2 linked regions of the Cellvibrio sp. PSBB006 genome follow. The protein of the gene in region 2 interacts with the protein of the main gene of each other region in a pairwise test. Links are inferred from orthologs where the notes say so. Each region holds a gene or a part of one and is shown on either strand. Other genes may lie near its edges.

Region 1 (4,766 bases), 1.7 Mb from region 2 along the record:
GCGGTGGAGCTGTATCGGCGGCTGTGATGGCATTGCTGACCGATCTGACCTCTGAGGAAAACCGCACCAAAGCAATGGCGACTATTGGTGCATCCATCGGTGTTTCCTTTTCGATTGCACTGACGGTCGGCCCCTTGATGGCGGCATGGGCAGGTGTGTCCAGTATCTTTTGGTTGACGGCGATATTGGGTGTTGTGGGTATTTTCATCCTGTTCAAGGCTGTTCCGGCCGTGAGTGCGCCGCGACGGCAGCGTGAGGCCGGCGCAGTGCCAGCTTTGTTATGGCGTACTTTTAAGAATCCTGATTTATTACGCCTGAATTTCGGAATCTTTTCGCTACATTTTGTATTGATGGCCAACTTTATGGTGTTGCCGTTGATCCTTGAGCAGCAATTGAATATCGCGCGCAATTATCATGGCTTGCTGTATTTTCCTCTGCTGGCGGCAGCATTTGTCGTTATGTTGCCGTTTATCATTGTGGCCGAGAAGCGCCGCCAGATTAAACCGGTTTTTTTGGGCGCTGTGGCGTTACTGGTGTTGATGGAATTGATGCTGATGCGTGTGCCGCCCAATCTTCCTTTAACTTTGGTCGGGGTCTTCCTGTTTTTTGCTGCATTTAATTTACTTGAGGCGACCTTGCCCTCAATGGTCAGTAAGATTGCGCCGGCAGGAGCCAAGGGTACGGCCACCGGTATCTATGCCACCAGTCAGGTAATGGGCGTTTTTACTGGCGGAGCGATTGGTGGATGGATATTGCAGCACTGGGGTATGACAGCAGTTTTATCTGTCGCTGCCCTGGTTGGTTTGGCTTGGTTGGTTGTTGCGTGGTCCATGCGCCCGCCACGTTTCCTGGCCAGTGTACTTATTCCACTGAGAGGCCGGGATCCCCACATTGTCTCGGAGAAATTGCGGTCTGTAGAGGGTGTGGCTGAGGTGTTGGTAGTCGCCTCTGAAAATACGGTGTACCTCAAGGTTGATCCGCGTCTGGTTGACCGACAGGCGCTCACTGGCATTGTGGAAAACCAGGCTTGAATCTGGCGCTGTGGCCGTCGCGAGTGATAAAGTGGCAGCCGAATTTCATAGGGCAAATGTCGCCGTTGGCGAATACACGATAAATCAAGAGGAGAAGTTTCATGGCTCGTGGCATCAATAAAGTAATTCTGATTGGTAATGTGGGTCAGGACCCGGAAGTCAAATATATGCCGTCCGGTGGCGCGGTAACGAATATCAGTGTGGCAACCTCGGAAACCTGGAAAGACAAAAACACCGGGCAACCCCAGGAGCGTACTGAGTGGCACAGAGTCGTATTTTTTAATCGCCTCGGTGAAATAGCGGGCGAATATCTGCGTAAAGGCAGCAAGGTTTATATCGAAGGGTCCTTGCGCACCCGTAAATGGCAAGCGCAGGATGGCACAGACAGATACACCACCGAAATTGTCGCCAATGAGATGCAGATGCTCGATAGCCGCGGTGACAATTCCGGTAGCAGTATGGGGGGCGACTACGGCCAGGGTTACAATCAGGGTCAAAACTATAATCAGTCCAAGCCAGCGGCAAGTGGCCCGCAAGCAGCACCTCAACACGGTAATCAAGGTGGTGGTTATGCCTCCTCCGGGGCTGGGCAGGGTAATGCGCCCCAACAACCACCGGCAGGTTTTGACAGCTTTGATGACGATATTCCGTTTTAATGGATTCGAAATAAAAAAGCCCTGCTTAGCAGGGCTTTTTTATTGGTGGCTCAAATAAATTTATAACATCTGCTTGCCTAGAAGGCACTGATGGTTGGCCGCACGATAAGCTCATTCACATCTACACTGTCCGGTTGTGATACCGCATAGAGCACCGCTTGCGCGATAGCGTCCGGTGTCAGTGCCGCTTTACGCCATTCCTTAAGTTGACCTTTAGTGGCCTCATCGCTGATGTCATGGCCTAACTCCGTCTCCACAACGCCGGGACAAATCGTGGTGACGCGGATGTCCCTGGACTCCTGGCGCAGCCCTTCAGAAATTGCCCAGACAGCATATTTAGTGGCGCAGTAAACGGCACCCGTTGGAACCACCACATGGGCACCGATGGAAGCGGTATTGATAACATGGCCGCCGCCTTGCGCTTGCATGACGGGTAGACTGGCAGCGATACCATTCAAAACGCCGCGAATATTGATGTCGATCATGCGATTCCATTCATCTATTTTCAGTTCGCTCAGCGGGGAGAGCGGCATAACACCGGCATTATTGAAGATAACGTCGACCCGCCCGAAGGTATGCTGCGCAAAACTGATCAGGCTCTTCACGGCGTCCAGATCTGCCACGTCAACCGCCATGCACGCGGCTTCTCCGCCTTGATCACGGATTTCTGCAGCGATGTGTTCCAGCCTCTCGGTCCGGCGAGCGCCCAGAACGACTTTAGCCCCATGTTCTGCGAGCAAGCGGGCACTTGCTTCACCGATCCCACTGCTGGCGCCGGTGATTACTATAACTTTGTCTTGAACGTATTTCATAGCTGACTCCTTGGTGTGTAGTAACTGGTGGAGTCAGAGTAGGGGTTGCATGGCCTTTCGTTAATGCATGGATCTCCATAACCATTGCCTAATCCTCCATATCTGTTTGCCGGTCATTTATTTCCTCTGTAGGCTTTTGTAATCTCGATATCGTCTGGCAATAGAGGTAATCAATGTGGTGACTAATTGGCGGCAACCAGAGTTGATTCGGCTGATTGATAAATTCTCCGATGGTGATGGTATTCATCTGACCGCCATAGCAGGTTTGAAATGTATCAAGGCTACCGCCTTGAGCATGAAGATCCCGGTGGTGTATGAACCTTCTATTTGTTTGATTGTGCAGGGCGCCAAAGAAGTCATGCTGGGCGATGAGGTTTACCGCTACAGCCCATCGGAGTTTCTGGTGGTTTCTGTAGATCTGCCGGTAACCGGGCAGGTTGTCCTGGCGAGTGAAGAGATGCCGTACCTGAGTCTTCAGTTAGATCTCGACTTATGTGAGATCAGCGAACTCATTCCGGAAGTGAATTCTTATATTGAACCCCCGGCACTCAGCGCCCGTGGATTGTTTGTCGGTAATGCAGACGTAACGCTGGAGTATTCCCTTTTGCGTCTCGTTGAATTATTGGAAGCCCCGGAAGATATCCCATTCCTTGTACCCATGATCAAGCGTGAAATCTACTATCGATTATTGAAAGGGCCATATGGGCATCGAATAGTCCAGATGGCAGCCCAGGGTAGCAATATGCAGCGCATCTCGCAGGTCATTGAGTTCTTGAAACTTAATTTCGACAAGCCTGTTGGCATCGCACAAATGATTGATGTCGCCAATATGAGCCCCTCGTCATTTCATGCGCATTTTAAGGAGGTGACTGCCATGAGTCCTTTGCAGTATCAAAAACGCCTGCGGCTGCTAGAAGCGCGGCGAATGATGTTAGCGGAGGCCATAGATGCATCAAATGCGGCCTATCGAGTCGGCTATGAAAGTCCGTCACAATTCAGCCGCGAATACTCAAGAATGTTTGGCGCGCCCCCGATCCGTGATATTGAGAACATTCGCGCACGGGCGCACTGACAGCGGGATATGGGTGATCGGTAAATTAGCGATGGAGATTTGACAGCTTCGGGTTGGCCTTCTTATTAGCACGATAGAGCAAAACTATTTTGCCTATCTCCTGTATCAGTTCAACATGGGGCAAGGTCTGTAGTTGGGCAACCATTTCCTTGCGCTCTTCTCGATCAGCGATGGCGAGTTTAACTTTAATCAGCTCGTGATCATCCAGTGCACGGTTCAGCTCCTGTACAACGCCTTCGCTTAAACCATTGCCGGCCACGGTCACAATTGGGTTGAGCCGATGGCCAATGGTACGAAATTGCTTTTTGCGATCTGCGTTGATGGGCATACAATTACCTTAGAAAATCCGGGGGGTTAAAAAGCCGGTTATTGTAGCTCATGAGCTATCGATAGGGTTAATTAGATGAGGGCCGGGCTCCTTCCCTTGGGCTTGCAATGCGTCGGATGGCCCCCACTATGAGCGGATGACACAATTACAGCTGCCAACCAATGCAATTGATGGTGATAGGTGAAACCAATTGGCGGGCGGATGGCCAAAGCTTTTGGCAAGTCTCTCTCGGTCGTCAATAGAGAAACCCCCTGCTGGAACATTGTGTAATTTATTGTTAATTAGCCCGGAATTTTGCAAATCATCGTCTTGCTATTAGGTGTGTCTGTTGATCTTCCACACTATACTGGTACAACAACGCGAATATTTTTGATGTGCGACTGAGGAAGCGTCCTTGAACGATATGACAAAAAATCTGATTTTATGGCTGGTCATCGCTGTGGTCCTGTTCAGCGTGTTTGAAAACTTCAACAAGACCTCCAGCAACGAGAGCTTGAGTTACTCCGAGTTCATCCTCGCGGTAAAAGACAATCGCGTGCGGGAAGTGACCATTGATGGCCTGACCATCGACGGCCTGTACACCAACAACAGTCCCTTTAAAACCATTCGTCCTAATATTCAGGACCCCAAGCTTATAGACGACTTGTTAAATCATAATGTCGCCGTTAAAGGCCGTGAAATCGAACAACCCAGCCTGTGGCACCAATTATTGGTCGCCAGCTTCCCTATTCTGATCATCATCGCGGTATTTCTGTTTTTTATGCGCCAGATGCAAGGTGGGGGTGGTGGCCGTGGCGGCCCGATGAGCTTCGGTAAGAGTAAGGCGCGCTTACTGGGTGAAGACCAAATCAAGACCAGCTTTGCCGA
Region 2 (4,085 bases):
TGGAGAGGCGGGCAATTTTTAAAAGACTCCCTCGAATTTACCTTTGCTCGCCCGGTGACTCCTCTAACATAAGAGGATGACGCACCTGCATTTGTAAAGGTTTAAAACCGCGTTTGCGCTGGAATTCGCTGGCGCGGTTGATCAGCCAACCGCGCACTTTGATAGATTTGCCAAGCCATGACTGCCATTGGTCATCGGCAAAATACTGCCGATCCTGTTGCGCAATCTTGACCACCACTGGGCCATCAAGCTCCAACCAGACGTCACGCAGCACACTCACCTTGGTGACTTTTCCCTGGATGCGACTAAAACCCGTTTGATCGAGCGCAAGCTCAGCAGCGGGCCGCAAATTCCACGCCTTCTCTCGCCATATGCCACGGTTTTGCCGGCGAGCAAGATCTTCCTGACGCGTCAGGCAACCCATTTCACTTACATTGGGAGGCACGACCACCTGTAGCGCCAATCCTTGCTCAAGTAAATGTGCTGCCAGACTTTGACGTCGCTGGTTATAAACGTGTGCCAGCATCCGGCCATAGCGGTCTTTATGGTCCAGATCGTAGACGAGGTGAACCTTCTGATGGCGGGGCAGAAACCGGCGGCTTGCGGCTGTTGCTTCAACACCCAATGCCTGACCAACATGCCCTTCCCACGCAACTTCGGGGGTATTGATACCTAAAACCCGCACACGTCGACCATCCTGTAAACGCAACGTATCGCCATCCACCACCTGGGCAAGCTGAACGGTTTCGTCGATCCGGGTGGCAGGGCAGGCAGCCACCGCCATATTGTTCCAGATGGAGGCGCAAACAAAAACGCCGAAAGCTACTGCTTTCGGCGTTTTTAGAAGCATGTTTCCCGACAGATAGCGAGAAAATAGCATTACATCTGTCTTACTTTTTGCCACCAATACGGCTAGCGAAGCGCTTGGTAAAGCGGTCAATACGACCACCGGTATCTACCATCTTCTGCTTGCCGGTGTAAAAAGGGTGGCACTCACTGCAGACGTCTACGTGGAAATCTTTACCCAGGGTAGAGCGAGTTTTAAAGGTGTTGCCACAGCTGCAGTTAACAGCTACGTCAGCGTAATTAGGATGAATTTCTGGTTTCATGATAATTGCCTTGTCGTTTTTTGTGCCGCCACCCGAGCATTTGTCGAGCACCGCACAACGGTTGGTAATAGGGCGGAATTTAAGGAGCGGGGATACTATCAGAATCAATACATAACGCAAGGGGAAAAAATAACCAGTTTTCAACACTCCCCTCGACCACACAAAAAGCACACCCAAACGACAGTTGATATGGGGTATCCTGCCCGGCAGCTCATCGCCAACAACCAAGACTTATCACCCGATGCCTACGGTTTTTCTTCAGGTCGCAATCCCCACTCCCTTGCGTCGCCGCTTTGACTACCTACCCCCGGTGGACATGCCGCTGGAGCAGGTTGCGCTTTTGCGGCCCGGAACACTCTTACGCTTACCCTTCGGGCACCAGGAAGTCGTCGGTGTATTACTGTCGCTACATCAGGAAGCCTCCGTGGCTGCCAACCAATTGCGCCATGCGCTCGGCGTCATTGATGAACTACCGGCTTTTATGCCCGATGTGCTTGCATTGTGCTTATGGGCCGCTGACTACTATCAAAGCCCGGTCGGTGAAGCCTTGCATACCGCGTTGCCGGCGCTCTTACGCCAGGGAGAAATGGCCCGATTACGTACGGAGCCGATCTATCACCTCACAACAGCTGGAAAAGGTTTGCCGGCCGGCAGCCTGAAACGCGCTCCGCGTCAGGCCGCTTTGCTGGCTGCACTGCAAGATACACCTTATTTAACGCGCGCCGATCTGCAAATACTGGACATACCCACTACCACCATCAAGCCGCTGATGAAGAAAGGACTGGTTGCTTGCAGTGAGCAAGTACTTACACCAGAATCGACACAGACTACCTTGCGCGAACAGCCGTTGATACTAAACCCGGAACAGGCAGAGGTTCTTGAAAAGATAAACCTGGACCAGTTCCAGGTAAGTCTGCTGGATGGGGCCACTGGCAGCGGTAAGACGGAAATCTATCTGCAAGCCATCGCCCGAACCTTGGCCCAAGGCAAGCAGGCATTGGTATTGATCCCCGAAATCGGGCTTACGCCACAAACGCTACAACGATTCCAACGGCGTTTCGCGGTGCCTGTTGTCGCCCTGCATTCCGGCCTCAATGATCGGGAACGGCTGGATGCCTGGGTACAGGCGCGTGAGGGCATTGCCCGGGTAGTTATCGGCACCCGGTCGGCTATCTTCACACCGCTCAAGGAGCCGGGAATCATCATTGTTGATGAAGAGCACGATAACTCCTTCAAACAACAGGACGGTTTTCGCTACTCTGCCCGCGACCTAGCCGTTATGCGCGCCAGTCAGCTCAAGATTCCGTTATTGCTCGGTTCCGCCACGCCGGCGTTGGAAAGCCTCAATAACGCCCAGCAAGGCCGTTATCAATATTTGCGCCTGACCCGCCGTGCCGGTTCAGCCGTACCCCCCAGCATTCAGCTGCTCGATATTCGCGCGCAACCCTTGCATGAAGGTTTCGCGCAAGACACCCTGAAAGCGATTGCATTGGAAATCCAGGCGCGCCATCAGGTGCTGATATTTATCAACCGGCGCGGTTACGCGCCCACACTCCAATGCCACGATTGTGGCTGGCTGGCTAACTGCAACCACTGTGACGCACGCATGACGGTTCATCAGCAGCCGCGCCACCTGCATTGCCATCATTGTGATCACCAGCGCCCATTGCCCTCACGCTGCCCAAGCTGTCACAGCCATCAACTGCAACCTTTAGGGCAGGGCACGGAGCGCAGTGAAGAAGCTTTGCGCCAGCTGTTTCCACAGACGCGAATACTGCGGGTTGATCGCGACTCCACGCGCGGCAAACATGCCATGCATCGTTTGCTGGACGAGGTGCAATCCGGCGAGCCTTGTATCCTGGTGGGGACACAGATGTTGGCTAAAGGTCATCATTTTCCCCTGGTCACCCTGGTCGTTATCATTGATGCGGACGCCGGTTTGTTCAGTGCCGACTTTCGCGGCCCCGAGCGGATGGGACAATTGTTACTTCAGGTAGCCGGGCGAGCCGGCCGGGCCGACAAGCCCGGTACGGTTATCTTGCAGAGCCACCACACTGAACATCCTCTGGTGCAAACCTTGATGCTGCAGGGTTATCACGCGCTGGCCGAGCTGTTATTGCACGAGCGACGCATTACCCAATTACCTCCCTATCGGCATCTCGCACTCTTGCGTGCAGAAAGCAAACGGCCTGAACTGGCCGTGGAGTTTTTACGTCTGGCTCGCGCTCAGGCTGAGCAATGGCAGCCATCCAGCCACCATTTCAGTTACCTTGGCCCTTTGCCAGCCATGATGGAAAAACGCGGCGACCGTTTTCGCTATCAATTGCAATTCAACAGTGCACAGCGCAAACCCCTGCAACAACTCCTCGCACAACTCACTGCACAATTGGAAAACGAGGCATTGGGTAAACGGGTTCGCTGGTCCATTGATGTAGATCCGCAGGAAATGAATTAGAGCCGCACTTCATAGTGACTCACCCGCACAGCACAAGTACAATTGCGCCCACTCCGAGCTTGATGAAGTCGCCATGTCCCGAGATTACGCCAAAAAAAATCGTTCCCCGAATCGTCGTCGCGCACCGGCGAAACCGCCCGTGCCGGGCTGGGTGTGGCTGTTAATCGGCGGCATTCTGGGCGCTTTTATCATGTTTCTGGTTTACCTGGCTGATGTAGTGCCACAACCAGCGACACAGGAAAAGCCGGTAGCCGAAAAGCCAAAAGTCACGCGCACAGAAACAGAAGAAGAAAAAGTGCCCAAGCCGCGCTTTGATTTTTATAAATTGCTCCAGGAGAGTGAGGTCATCGTACCTGCCACTGAGCCGGCACAAACCGTTGAAAAAATTGTGGAGACACAACCGGATTCGATGGAGTACATCCTGCAAGTTGGCTCTTTCCGCAACAATGTAGATGCCGATAAATTGCGCGCGCAGCTGATCCTGCTTAACCTCGATGCGCGGATTGAAAAGGTGACCATTC

What was found. The genes of interacting proteins can lie anywhere in the genome.
Region 1: the proteins of CBR65_RS16290 (region 2) and ssb interact in binary tests that used the Escherichia coli proteins (3 or more experiments, as listed by UniProt). The link is inferred for Cellvibrio sp. PSBB006 from one-to-one orthologs.

Annotation. Positions count from the first base shown.
Region 1 is NZ_CP021382.1:2,174,873-2,179,638, reverse strand. The notes cover bases 1-2,909. They hold ssb (single-stranded DNA-binding protein), read left to right. Parts: upstream 1-1,132; coding sequence 1,133-1,687; downstream 1,688-2,909. Other genes in these bases: CBR65_RS08960 (AraC family transcriptional regulator), read left to right, coding at 2,675-2,909; CBR65_RS08965 (SDR family oxidoreductase), read right to left, coding at 1,765-2,499; CBR65_RS08975 (MFS transporter), read left to right, coding at 1-1,031. Outside these bases: more of CBR65_RS08960, read left to right, coding at 2,910-3,571; CBR65_RS08955 (YhbY family RNA-binding protein), read right to left, coding at 3,597-3,899; ATP-dependent zinc metalloprotease FtsH, read left to right, coding at 4,303-4,766. UniProt on the Escherichia coli protein: Plays an important role in DNA replication, recombination and repair. Binds to ssDNA and to an array of partner proteins to recruit them to their sites of action during DNA metabolism. Acts as a sliding platform that migrates on DNA via reptation.
Region 2 is NZ_CP021382.1:3,905,267-3,909,351, reverse strand. What follows is about bases 975-3,957. They hold CBR65_RS16290 (primosomal protein N'), read left to right. Parts: upstream 975-1,350; coding sequence 1,351-3,564; downstream 3,565-3,957. Other genes in these bases: CBR65_RS16285 (SPOR domain-containing protein), read left to right, coding at 3,638-3,957; rpmE (50S ribosomal protein L31), read right to left, coding at 975-1,109. Outside these bases: CBR65_RS16300 (thermonuclease family protein), read right to left, coding at 38-850; more of rpmE, read right to left, coding at 891-974; more of CBR65_RS16285, read left to right, coding at 3,958-4,085.